2 linked regions of the Saccharobesus litoralis genome follow. The protein of the gene in region 1 interacts with the protein of each later gene in a pairwise test. Links are inferred from orthologs where the notes say so. Each region holds a gene or a part of one and is shown in the gene's direction. Other genes may lie near its edges.

Evidence for each region.
Region 2: the proteins of C2869_RS09465 (region 1) and C2869_RS00375 interact in binary tests that used the Escherichia coli proteins (3 or more experiments, as listed by UniProt). The link is inferred for Saccharobesus litoralis from one-to-one orthologs.

Annotation. Positions count from the first base shown.
Region 1 is NZ_CP026604.1:2,688,409-2,694,616, forward strand. What follows is about bases 927-3,896. They hold C2869_RS09465 (glutamate-5-semialdehyde dehydrogenase), read left to right. Parts: upstream 927-1,771; coding sequence 1,772-3,022; downstream 3,023-3,896. Other genes in these bases: proB (glutamate 5-kinase), read left to right, coding at 927-1,692. In the rest of the region: C2869_RS09455 (M13 family metallopeptidase), read left to right, coding at 1-537; more of proB, read left to right, coding at 592-926; C2869_RS09470 (helix-turn-helix domain-containing protein), read left to right, coding at 3,921-4,103; C2869_RS09475 (TolC family protein), read left to right, coding at 4,474-5,988; C2869_RS09480 (efflux RND transporter periplasmic adaptor subunit), read left to right, coding at 5,985-6,208. UniProt on the Escherichia coli protein: Catalyzes the NADPH-dependent reduction of L-glutamate 5-phosphate into L-glutamate 5-semialdehyde and phosphate. The product spontaneously undergoes cyclization to form 1-pyrroline-5-carboxylate.
Region 2 is NZ_CP026604.1:87,634-93,789, forward strand. Bases 2,067-4,984 are described here. They hold C2869_RS00375 (LytR/AlgR family response regulator transcription factor), read left to right. Parts: upstream 2,067-3,075; coding sequence 3,076-3,894; downstream 3,895-4,984. Other genes in these bases: C2869_RS00370 (sensor histidine kinase), read left to right, coding at 2,067-3,066; C2869_RS00380 (YciK family oxidoreductase), read right to left, coding at 3,984-4,724; C2869_RS00385 (ElyC/SanA/YdcF family protein), read right to left, coding at 4,846-4,984. Outside these bases: C2869_RS00360 (M61 family metallopeptidase), read right to left, coding at 1-1,349; C2869_RS00365 (Mpo1 family 2-hydroxy fatty acid dioxygenase), read left to right, coding at 1,402-1,890; more of C2869_RS00370, read left to right, coding at 1,990-2,066; more of C2869_RS00385, read right to left, coding at 4,985-5,616; C2869_RS00390 (methyltransferase domain-containing protein), read left to right, coding at 5,637-6,156. UniProt on the Escherichia coli protein: Member of the two-component regulatory system BtsS/BtsR, which is part of a nutrient-sensing regulatory network composed of BtsS/BtsR, the low-affinity pyruvate signaling system YpdA/YpdB and their respective target proteins, BtsT and YhjX.

The DNA of each region.
Region 1 (6,208 bases):
GAAGACGCAGTTAACTATGGGGCGATTGGCGCGGTTATCGGTCATGAAATCGGTCATGGATTTGATGATCAAGGTGCCAAATATAATGGTGATGGTAATTTACAAAATTGGTGGAGCCAAAACGACCTAAACGAATTTCAAGCCAGAGGCAGAACTTTAGTCGAACAGTTTAACGGCTATAAGCCATTTCGAGATGTTAGAGTTAATGGCAAACTCACCTTAGGTGAAAATATTGGTGATCTAGGTGGTTTAACCGTCGCATTAAAAGCTTATCTGCTCTCGTTGAATGGTAAGCCGGCACCTGAAATTGATGGCTTTAGTGGCACGCAACGTTTCTTTATGGGCTGGGGGCAAATTTGGCGTCGTTTATACCGTGAACCTGAGTTACGTCGTCGTTTAGTTACCGATCCGCATTCGCCAAGCGAATATCGAGTTAAAGGCATCGTGCCTAATATCCCAGAGTTTTATCAAGCTTTTGACGTTAAAGCCGGTGATGGTATGTATATAGCGCCAGAAAATAGAGTGAAAATATGGTAGCAACCTATATAATTACCGCCCTTTGGCGTTATTAGGTATTTGGAACATTCTGTTATGGCTTCGGTAGATTGGCATAGAGCCGTCATAAAAGTAGGTAGTGCATTAATTTCACCCAATGGTGATGGCTGTAGTGGCCAGTACCTGTTGCCAATTGCGCGTTATATTTCAGAGTGTCGTCAACAAGGCAAAGAAGTTATTTTAGTTTCAAGTGGTAGCGTGGCGGCCGGCCGTAGTTTGATAGCGCATGGCGACACACCATTGTTGGCCGAGAAACAAGCCATGGCCGCCGTTGGTCAAACGCTAATGATGGCCAATTGGCAGCGCTTTTTTGATTTTCCTTGTGCGCAAATTTTGGTGACCCACGGCGATCTGGCTGATCGCGAACGCTACCTCAATATACAAAATACCATCCGCACTTTGTTAGACAATGGCATTTTACCAATCGTAAACGAGAACGACTCGGTAACTACCAAAGAATTAAAAGTCGGCGACAATGATAATTTGGGCGCATTAGTGGCGCTCGTGTCTAGTGCTGACATGCTCATGATTTGCAGTGACATTGATGGTTTGTTTAACAAAGACCCGCGCTCTAACCCTGATGCAACTTTAATTCCCGTCGTTGAGAAAGTCGATGAAAGCATCTATAGCCTAGCCGGCGGCACATCAAACAAACTGGCTACGGGTGGTATGCGCACTAAAATAGAAGCGGCTGAAAAAGCAACGGTTGAAGGCATAAACACACTGATTGTGAATGGTACGAAAAGCCGAGTATTTGATGATCTACTTGCCGAGGTTGATACCGGCACGTTATTTAAGCGCCAAGCGTCACCGAAAAAAGCCCGTAAACATTGGTTACAGCATGGCCTAAAAAGCAAGGGACAAATTGTAGTTGATGCTGGTGCACAGTCGGCGTTACAGAAAAAGGGCGCATCATTATTGAGTATTGGTGTGACAGCGGTAACAGGTGATTTCCATAAAGGCGACGCCTTAGAAATCGTTAGCCTTGATGGTAAACTCATTGCCAAAGGTATAGGTCAGTACCACAGCAATGAATTGCAGCAAATAAAAGGCCAGCAAAGCCATAAAATAATTGATATTTTAGGTTATTGCCCAAGTGATGTGGTGATCCATCGCGATGACTTAGTGGTTTTATAGTGACCGATGCACTTTAGTTACTGAGCAGAGTTAAATAAAATGTTGGTTTATCAACCAGCGATAGGAACAGGATTAAAATATGAGTTTTTCAATTGCCGAAATGGCAAAAGCAGCGCGTAAAGCCTCTTTCAGTGTGGCTAATTTAAATCAGCAACAAAAGAATGATGCGCTAGAAGCCATGGCGCAGAAGCTGATTGAGCGCACTGAGCTGATTTTAGCGGAAAACGAAAAAGACTTAATCGCAGGTAAAGATAATGGCCTGACTGATGCCATGATAGATCGTTTGCGCTTAACGCCAGCTCGTATTGAAGATTTAGCAGGCGCACTACGCGAAGTGGCACAGTTGCCTGATCCAGTGGGGCGGATCTCTAACGTTAATATTCGTCCTAATGGTATTCGCGTAGGTAAAATGCGCATTCCATTAGGCGTTATTGCCATGATTTATGAATCGCGTCCTAATGTAACAGCAGAAGCCGCCGCGCTTTGTTTAAAATCAGGTAATGTTGCGCTATTGCGTGGTGGTAAAGAAGCTTTGTTTTCAAACTTAGTTATCGCTAAGTGTTTGCATGAAGCGTTAGAAGAACAAAATATCGATCCTAATGCGATTTGTGTCGTGCCAGATCCTGATCGCGCTGTAATGAATGAATTAATGACGTTATCCGATGATGTCGATTTAATTATCCCTCGTGGCGGTGAAGGTTTGATCCGCTTTGTGACAGAGAATAGTCGTATTCCGGTTATTCAGCATTTTAAAGGCGTTTGTCATTTATATGTTGATAGCACGGCTGATACTAATATGGCGTTAGAGCTGCTGCTCAATGGTAAAACGCAGCGTACCGGCGTATGTAACGCATTGGAAACCTTATTAGTCGACAAAGCCATTGCCGAGCAGTTTTTACCATTAGCGGCGAAAGCCCTAGCTGAAAAAAATGTAAAAATTCATGCTTGTGAACAAAGTATTGGCTATTTTGAGGGCGCTGAAGCGGCAACCGAAGCTGATTGGGATGCAGAGTATTTAGCCTTAGAAATTGCAGTACGCGTAGTTGATGACTTTGATGCGGCGATTAGTCATTTAGAAGTTTACAGCTCGGGCCATACGGAAGTTATCTGTACCCAAAACTATGCTAAAGCTAACGAATTTACCCGCCGAGTTAACTCAGCTGTTGTCATGGTGAATGCGTCTAGTCGCTTTTCTGATGGTGGTCAATTAGGTTTAGGGGCTGAAATTGGTATTTCAACGTCTAAGTTACATGCCTATGGACCTATGGGGTTAGAAAGCTTGACGACTGAAAAGTTTGTTGTGCAAGGGGATGGTCAAATCCGCGACTAATCTTACTATAGTCTTCTCGCTCAGGCCTTATGGTTCATTGTCAGCGCTTACTCGCCCCAATCACATAGTAGAGCATATGCTCATGGGGTCTCGAAGCTTGACGGCTTTGCCTACATGGATGTAGGTACTTAGGTTTCGTCTGGAACTAGAAACCTGCCCCTAAAACCTGATCGCTTTGACTATATTTAGTATGTTGCTTGCTGGGCTTATTGGGCCAGCAAGCATTACTGTTTTTTTGTAATTATTCAGCGTAATACATTTGCTAACGTTGAATACGGTAAATAATCAACCGACTTTTGTCGAAAATAACCATTTAAAAATATCAAGTTTGGTAGGCGAGCATTTATGCTTGCAGAGCCTGCAAACCTAATTACTAAAAGAACAAAATAAGCAAAAGTAGGGAGCTCACAAACCAAGTCTCGCCAATAATACAACCTAATTCACCTATAATAAGGCTAATTGTGTTGTAAATTATAGTCTTCTCGCTCAGGCCTTATGGTTCATTGTCAGCGCTTACACTCCCCAATCACATAATAGAGCATATGCTCATGGGGATTCGAAGCTTGACGGCTTTGCCTACATGGATGTAGGTACTTAGGTTTCGTCTGGAACTAGAAACCTGCCCCTAAAACCTGATCGCTTTGACTATATAAATAAGCAGAAGTCCGTAGTTTGAGATGCTCAATAGTTGCGTTTCTTTTTCAAATCCCTTTTCTCATTTTTCTTTTATCATTGACTTCCTTAGCTAAAATTTAAATTCAGTGCCTGCAAGTTTCGCTTTGCTATCTAAAAATTGTTATCTTTTTGTTGGTTTTTTGCGACAAGTTCTTTTCATGTTGCGCTTTTTGGTCTTTAATTGAGAATTATTCCTTTAATAAAATAACAAATGGGGACGAATATGAGCCTGATGAGTGTATCAGAAGTAGCTGAGTTTCTAGGAATTCAAGAGATCCGTGTAGAGCGTTTGGAGCGAGAAAGCTTGTTAGTCGCTTCAGATAAAGATGGTGAAGGTAAGCCTTTATTTAAAAAAGAAGATGTTGAGCGCTATAAAGTATTTGCCGAGCGCATCGGTGGTATTTAGCGCCAATAATGCTTTGAACAGCTGCAGTCTTAAAGTGGTGTTATTGGAATATTTTGATTAGGTTCACTTTTTGTACTGCAGCGCTTAATTTATACAACCTTAATTTCCTTTCTTTTAGTTTTCCTCAATTTATTCCCTAACTTTTATAACTAAAGTCTATTGATAATGGTTTTGCTATTGCAATGGGTTTATAAGCTTCCTTTTAGTTTTCGCAATTTTATTCCCTAACTTTTATAACTAAAGTCTATTGATAATGGTTTTGCTATCGCAATGAATTTATAAGCTTTTTTTGAGGTTTTCCCAAAAAATGAACTAGCCTTAATGTACGGCTAGTTACGTTGTCGGCCAGAAATTAAACTGAGGTATTGGCTTGGCTGGGATTATCTATTTATTAAAACGTTATATTGGTTTTTTAACGCTGTTGCTATTGTTAGCCTGCAGTCATAAGCCGCCAATTACGGTACATGATAAATTGTCGGTGCCAGCCGATTGGCAGCAACGCAGTGAGTTAACCCAAGCAAGTTTGACCACGGAACAAGCAAGGTTAAACAATAGTTACCAGCTAAAGCATTTACCTTGGTTGTCGCAATTAATTGGAGCTGAGTCGGCGAACTTTGTATTAACTGGGGTTAATCAGCAGCAGGACTTATCTAATCGATTAGCAGCCATTCAGCAAGCTGAGTTCGCCATTGATATTCAAGATGCGAGCTTTTTCCCTTCACTGAATGCTTCTTTTGGCCTTGCGGCTAAAAATGATGGAGTTAAACAATATGACCTTGGCTTATCATCAGGGTTACCGCTTGATATCTGGGGTAAATTGTCTGAGCAAAGTCGACAAAGTGTTATTGACTGGCAAAGCAAAGTTATTGCCTATCGCCAGCAACATTTTGCTCAGGTTGTTAAGTTACTCAAAACCCTTTTTTCGTTGCAACAAAATCAGCAAATATTAGCGTTAGGGCAATTAAGAAAAAAAAATCTAGCAAAGCAGTTGTCGAGCATAGAACTGCGTTATCAAGCTGGGCTAACCAATTTATTAGATGTGTATAACGCCCGTACAAGTTTGCAGGCAATTAGCAGCCAAGTGCTACAAACTGAAAAACGGGTTAAACAGCTGCAACGTGAATTGCCTCTATTGTTTGGTTTACCTGCTCACCATCCAATCCATGCTTTGTTACCGACTAACGGCCCGCAAGCTCTGCCTGAGCTTTTACTTGAGCAACCACCTGAACTGCCACAAGTGCTACCAGCTGAGTTGCTTAGTCAGCGCGCGGATATCCATTTAGCTTGGTTGACTATTTTAAAGCAACAAGCGGCCGTCGCTATTGCCTATAAAGAGCGTTTCCCTAGCTTTAGTTTGACCGCCAATGTAAATGAATCGAGTGACGATTTAGGCAAATTAATTGCGCTTGGTGATGTATCTTGGCAATTAAAACTCAACTTATTTGCACCTCTTTTTGATGCAGGCAAGCGCAAAGCTAAAGTTGAGCAAGCGCGTTTAGAGTTTATTAAAGCGCAAAATAATTATGGACGAGTGACATACCATGCTTTTGTCGAGGTACATAATGCGTTAGCACAGCGCTTGTTAACGCAACAAGAAATTGCGCTTAACGAGCAGTCTTACCTTAATGCTGAAAAATCCGCCTTGTTAGCCAAACGCCAGTATCAACAAGGCTTAATAAACTACCGAGCGATGTTGGCCAATCAACGCAGCTTGTTTTCAGCCAAGCTTAATCGATTAGCTTTACATTACCGAGCACTCAATGATTATTTAGATTTACTTGCGGCGTTAGGCGGTGGATGGTTCTCGGCAACAGAAAACGTAGATTCGCCTCGGCAATTCCTGTCAACTGCGACCCAAGCTCAATTAAGGCCTAATATCAAATGAAAGACAGTTTTCCTTTAGTACTTATTACCTTATTCAGCTTTTTTATCGCCTTGTATTGGTTTACTGATAGCCAAGATGAGAGTTTTAAGTTGCCGCAAAAAGCCAAAATAGATGTGGTGGTTGAGCTGGTCGAATTACAAACCTTTACGCCTATTATTGAATCTTACGGTCGAGTTCAAGCTCGAACTCGAGGTCAAGTTGTGAGCCAGGTTCGTGGTGA
Region 2 (6,156 bases), 2.6 Mb from region 1 along the record:
CATTCTAGCCAAAGGGGTTCTATATCTAACCCTGCTACGCTTTTAACTTTATCAATAAAGTCTGAATATTGGGTGCCGCTTTTTCCGTTTTTATAGTCTTGCCAATAAGCTTGCATGATCGCTTGCAAGTTACATTGCTGTTGCGTTTCACGCCGAATGTGTAAATCAAGGCATAATGCAATAACAAAGCCTTTTATATAGTAGCTTACAATGGCATTGCGGGCGTTTTCATCTTGTTTATAAAACTTAGTCCAAGCGTCAAAACTGGAGTCAGCCACACTTTGCTTAAAACGCCCCGGCGCGTTAAGAAGCCGCTGTATTGCTTTGGATATGGTTGATAAATATTGATTGGCCGAAATGAGTTCAACCTGATTTAAAGACCAATCATCAACATATGAGGTAATGCCCTCATAAAACCATAATTGCTTGCTATAGGTTTCAGAACCTAGGTTGGGATCCACAAATTCTAGTGGTTTTAAACGTTTTACATTCCACGTATGAAAGTATTCGTGGCTGCATAGGCTAAGAAAAGTTTGGTAATTTTCGCTTATTTCGCCACTAGGCGTTGCATTGGTCGGCAACGTATTGCGACTGCAAAGTAAAGCAGTTGAATTTAAATGTTCTAAACCGCCAAATCCATCACCAACAACGTTAACCATAAACCAGTACTCATCAACAGGACAAGTATCTGCAAAATAGTCAATGTGATGTTGGCAAATCGGCGTGAGATCGTTAGCTATTCTATCTAAATCAGCGTTGTGCCGCCCAGATATGACAACATGGTGTGGGATCCCCGACACATGAAAAGTGACAGTCGAAAAATCAGCCATTTCTACTGGGTAATCCAGTAGCTCTAAGTAATTTAGCGCTTTAAATTGCCCAAAGTCCCATGATTTTCCTGATAAACGGCTTAAGCCTGTTGCAAGTTGCCAATTGGGCTTGCACTCAGGCTGGCTTATCGTGACATACTGCTCGTTATCGGCAAACTCTTCTACTTTTAGGAATAGGCTTGTGCCGTTGAAAAAACCGCGTTGTCCATCAAGGTAGGCGGTTCGTACTGAGGTGTCGTAGGCATAGACGCGGTAATTTACGCGATACCCTTGATGATTATTGTCGACAAGCCAAGTTTGTTTATCAAGCCGTTTAAAACCTAGTGGCTGGTCATTTAAGTCGCTAAAACTTATATCGACAATGTTTTTACAAAAGTCTCTAACCATGTAACTGCCCGGGATCCAACTGGGCAATGACAATAAACTTTTTGCTTGAGAAGATGTCTCGACAGTTAGCTCAACGAAAAAATAGTGATTATTGGGTTGAGGTAGTGTGATTTTAAAATGCGGAAATCCCATTTTAGGCTTAACCTTAAGTAACTGGTTTTAATCTAGTTATTATGACGAAAAAATGCAGAGAAAACTTGATATTTTGTTAGATGAATATGAAGAAAGTCATCTTCACCCGACTAATCGAATGATTCATAACCTAGCTGTGCCGTTAATTTACATGTCAATCATTGGGCTATTGGCTGAAATTCAATGGTCTATCCCAGAATTACATTTTGCCAGTTTGTTTAGCATAAAGGTGATAACACCGGTTTGGTTTGCTCTTGTATTGGGTTTGATTTGGTATGTTCGACACTCTTTAGCCATTTTTGCATTAATGCTTTGCGCTTCGTTGCCCCCCATTATATGCCATCTTTTATACTCTATGCAGTTTCAATTGTACTTAATTCAAATATGGGGAGCTGTTTTTGTGTTAGCGTGGATTGCGCAGTTTTATGGGCATAAACTTGAAGGGAAAAAACCGGCTTTTTTACGTGATATTTTTTTCTTGTTGGTCGGACCTGCATGGGTGTGTAAAAAGATTTTGCTGAAACTGGGGTTAACATATTGAGATGAATAACCAAGATTTTTTGACTGAAAGCCGAGTATTAAGGCTTTAGCTAAGGTAGAGTAGCGCCTTTAATCGCGAAAAATTAATTGAGAATATAGTTTGATTTGCAAAAAAAAGTGTCATGCTTTTTTTGACGACCGAGAAAACCTGTTTTGGTTTTTGCAAACAGCGGGCTGGGTTGGTTACTGTTTAGTTCATTACCTAGGCTCATTGTTACATGAGATGCGGGATATTTTCTGGGTGGTGATCGTACTGAGTGCGGGTGCCGGCTGGTTTTTAACCTTACCTTTGCGTTATGTATTTCGCCGCGTATGGAACGCCAACCCTTGGCGTATTGTGTTAACTATTTTAGCCAGCTCTTATTTTGTCGGTCTTATATGGGCCGTGGTTAAAAACTTTTGGTATTGGGAAATATATAAGTACGGTTACCGGCCGGATGTATGGATCCATTATTTTAGTAACGCAACATGGTCGTTTTACAATGTATTGTGTTGGTCAGGCTTGTACTTTGGTATTAAATATTATCAGTTGTTGCAACATGAGCGGCAAAAAGCCTTACAAGCCAATACGATGGCTCATCAGGCACAACTTAAAATGCTGCGCTATCAGTTAAATCCCCATTTTTTGTTTAATACGTTAAATGCAATATCCACCTTAGTACTTATCGAAGAAAATAAAACTGCCAATAACATGGTAACGCGCTTGAGTGACTTTTTGCGCTATTCGCTAGATAGCGACCCAATTAAAAAAGTTGAACTTTCTCAAGAAATAAAAGCCTTAAAACTGTATTTGGATATTGAAAAAGTTAGATTTGAAGATCGTCTTAAAGTTCAATGGGATATAGAAGACGAGTGCTGTGCAGCATTGGTACCTAGCCTATTGCTGCAACCTTTAATCGAAAACTCAATTAAGTATGCTATCTCTAAAATGGTTAACGGTGGGACGATCGATATAAAAGCGCGACGCTTTGGAGCCGATTTGTTACTCGAAATTAGCGATAACGGCCCAGGGGCCGATGTTAAAGACGGTAAATTGGTCCGTGAAGGTGGAGTAGGTATCCCGAATATTCGTGACCGCCTCCAATCTCTTTATGACCAAAACCATGCGTTTGAAATAGCCAACAATTTACCAACAGGGATTAAAGTTAATATTCGCATCCCGTTTGAAGTGGCCTAAGGATAAAAAATGAAAACAATAAAAACGATACTCGTAGATGATGAACCATTAGCTCGAAAAGGATTGAGTATACGCTTACAAGCATTTTCAGATATTGATTTACAAGCTGAATGCGCTAATGGGATTGAGGCCTTAGCTGCCGTAAAAGAGTTTGAACCCGACTTAATGTTTTTGGATATTCAAATGCCTGAAATTAATGGTTTTGAATTATTGCAAAAGCTAGAAGAGTTAGACCAACCTTTGCCTTTAGTCGTATTTGTCACGGCGTTTGATCACTATGCGTTAAAGGCGTTTGAAGTACACGCATTAGATTATTTGTTAAAGCCGCTAGATGACGAACGATTAAAGGAAACCATGGATAAAGTTCGTGGCTATATTGAACAACAGAATGACGCGCAGCAAAAAGCCAATTTGGTGCGGTTAGTGTCAGAAGTTACGGGTGAAAATAGTGATGAAATCTTAAAGCAACTTGCCGAAGGTGTCCCACTTAAAACTCGTAAATATTCAGACGTAATTGCCATTAAAGATGGTGGTGAGATAACGCGGGTTAAATTGCGTGATGTTGTGTGGATCGACGCTGCTGGCGATTATATGTGTGTTCACGAAGGTGAAAAAACCCATATCATGCGTAAAACGATGAAAGAGTTAGAAGCCGAATTGGATCCTAATCTTTTTATCCGTATTCATCGTTCTGCCATGATTAACATTCATCAAGTTGTCAAACTCTACACTCATGAAAATGGCGACTATTACGTAGTGTTACACAACGAAAAAGAGTTGAAAGTGAGTCGAAGTTATCGAGATCGGATCAAGCAAGCAATACGATAATTGCTATGGCAATATTGGCGCAAACGCTAAATTTTACAAGGCCTGCTAGTTTAGATAATTAGCAGGCCTTTTTAATTTATTAACGAGATTTATTTAGGTTGTGCATCTAACGCTTGTGTAGTTTTAGTATAAACATCAGACATGAGCTGTACGTATAATGGCATCAAATCGGCGGGTTGTTTTAATGTATTTGGATCTTCTGCTGGATAAGCCTTAGCTCGCATACGTGTTGCGGTAGCGCCTGGGTTGATTGAATTAAATTTAATTGGATGAAATTCAAACTCATCTGCAAAAACTTGCATCATACCTTCAGTAGCAAATTTAGATACAGAATAGGCACCCCAATAGGCTCTTCCTTTGCGACCCACACTAGAGCTAGTGAAAATAACAGAAGGCTTTTCAGCTAACTTTAAGGCAGGAATAAGCGCTTTGGTCATCATAAATTGGCTGGTTACGTTGACTTGCATGACTTCATTCCACATATCCAGCGGATACTGATCAATTGGCATAATTCCACCTAACGCGCTAGCGTTATGTAGCAAGCCATCGAGTCGACCAAATTGTGAGATGATGGTGTTGGCCATATCAATGTAGTTTTGCTCAGTGGCGCCTTTTAAATCGAGTGGAATAATGGCTGGTTGTTTATAACCAGCTTTTTCTATCTCGTCGTAAGTTTGTTCTAATTTTTTCGTTGTTTTGCCAAGCAGGATAACCTCAGCACCATGTTGGGCATAGGCAAAAGCGGCGGCTTTACCTATGCCTGCACCTGCGCCGGTTACCAATATCACTTTGCCTTCTAGGCAGTTCGTTTCATTAACGATATCTTGCATGTTTTCTCAAATTCATTGTTTTGGTTAAGCTAAAGAGATAGCTGCTTATGTATAGGAATTTTACCTGAATTTCAGTTAAATAGGCTAATCTGTTTTTGATTTAGCGCAGCTTAGTGTAACGCTAGTATTTTATTTTTTGGTAAATCAAACCTAAGTGTTCGTATATAAGCCGCTCTGATTGTTCAAGCCAAAACGCACTAGGCTTAAGCTGATACCAATAATAGTTGTCAAGATCAGTGTATAAGTGGCGGGTTGGATTGGGTATCACACGTAATCCAGCTTGCTTGAATTCGTTAACTGAGCGGGCCATGTGACTCGCCTCAGTGACTAAAATAAAGTCTGAATTGTCAAAGTGTTGCTTAATAACACGGGCTTCCTCGGCTGTGTCTTTTGGGGATTCAAATACATGTATGCGTGACGGTTTTATGCCGAGTTGTAAAGCCAGTTCACTATTCATTTTGGCATTACTTATAGGGTGATTACCGGAATAGCCGGTAAATATTAAATCTAATTCAGGATATTTTAATGCTAAACGAACGCCTTCGACTGTTCTCGCTAATGAGCAATGTGCCAGTTGACTGGTGATTGGCATAGGTTCAATATTTTTATGGCCACAACCCAATACTATAATGGCATTAGGGCGAGTGGTGATGTCACTCATGTATTCAGTATCTAGTGTATACATGTGCCGCGACTCTAAGGTTTGTAGAAGCCCGTTAGTCAAAAAGGGCATAGTCGTAACCATCAGTAAAATTAAACCTGCTAAATTTAGGCTTATCGCTAGTTTTTTACGTTTGGTTAGAATAAATAACAAAGAGGCCGCTAAAATCAGTAAAATAGCTAACGGCAGTGGCATAATAAAGCTAGCCACTAATTTTTTAATAATAAACATTTCAACCTTAATAAAAGCCTGTGCAAGATTATAGTTTCGATCATATCGTAGATAAATTTTCAAACAACATATACCAAGCAACAAAAGGCAAGTTACGGCTTGCTATCTTGCAAGATGATTTAGAATCGTTTCAGCTCGCCGCGTGCCGAGAGGATCCTGAGCAACATCAAGCACTATCTATTTTAGACGCTGGGGCGGGTACGGGCGAGATGGCTTTGTGGTTAGCTCAATTGGGTCATAATGTACATGCCATAGATGTATCAAGCGAGATGGTGAAAACGATTGAACAGCGCGCTCAGTTACATGAAATAACCAGGCTCACTAGTCAAGCTTGTGCAATACAAGAGTATGCCCAAAATGCCAACAACCCGCAATTTGACTGGATCATTTGTCACGCCGTTTTAGAATGGACTCAGCAACCACAAGACATTATTAATACCTTATATTCATTGCTAAAACCTGGCGGTAAGTTGTCATTAATGTTTTTTAATCATACCGCTAAGTTAATCGGCAATTTGATATATGGTAATTTTGATTACG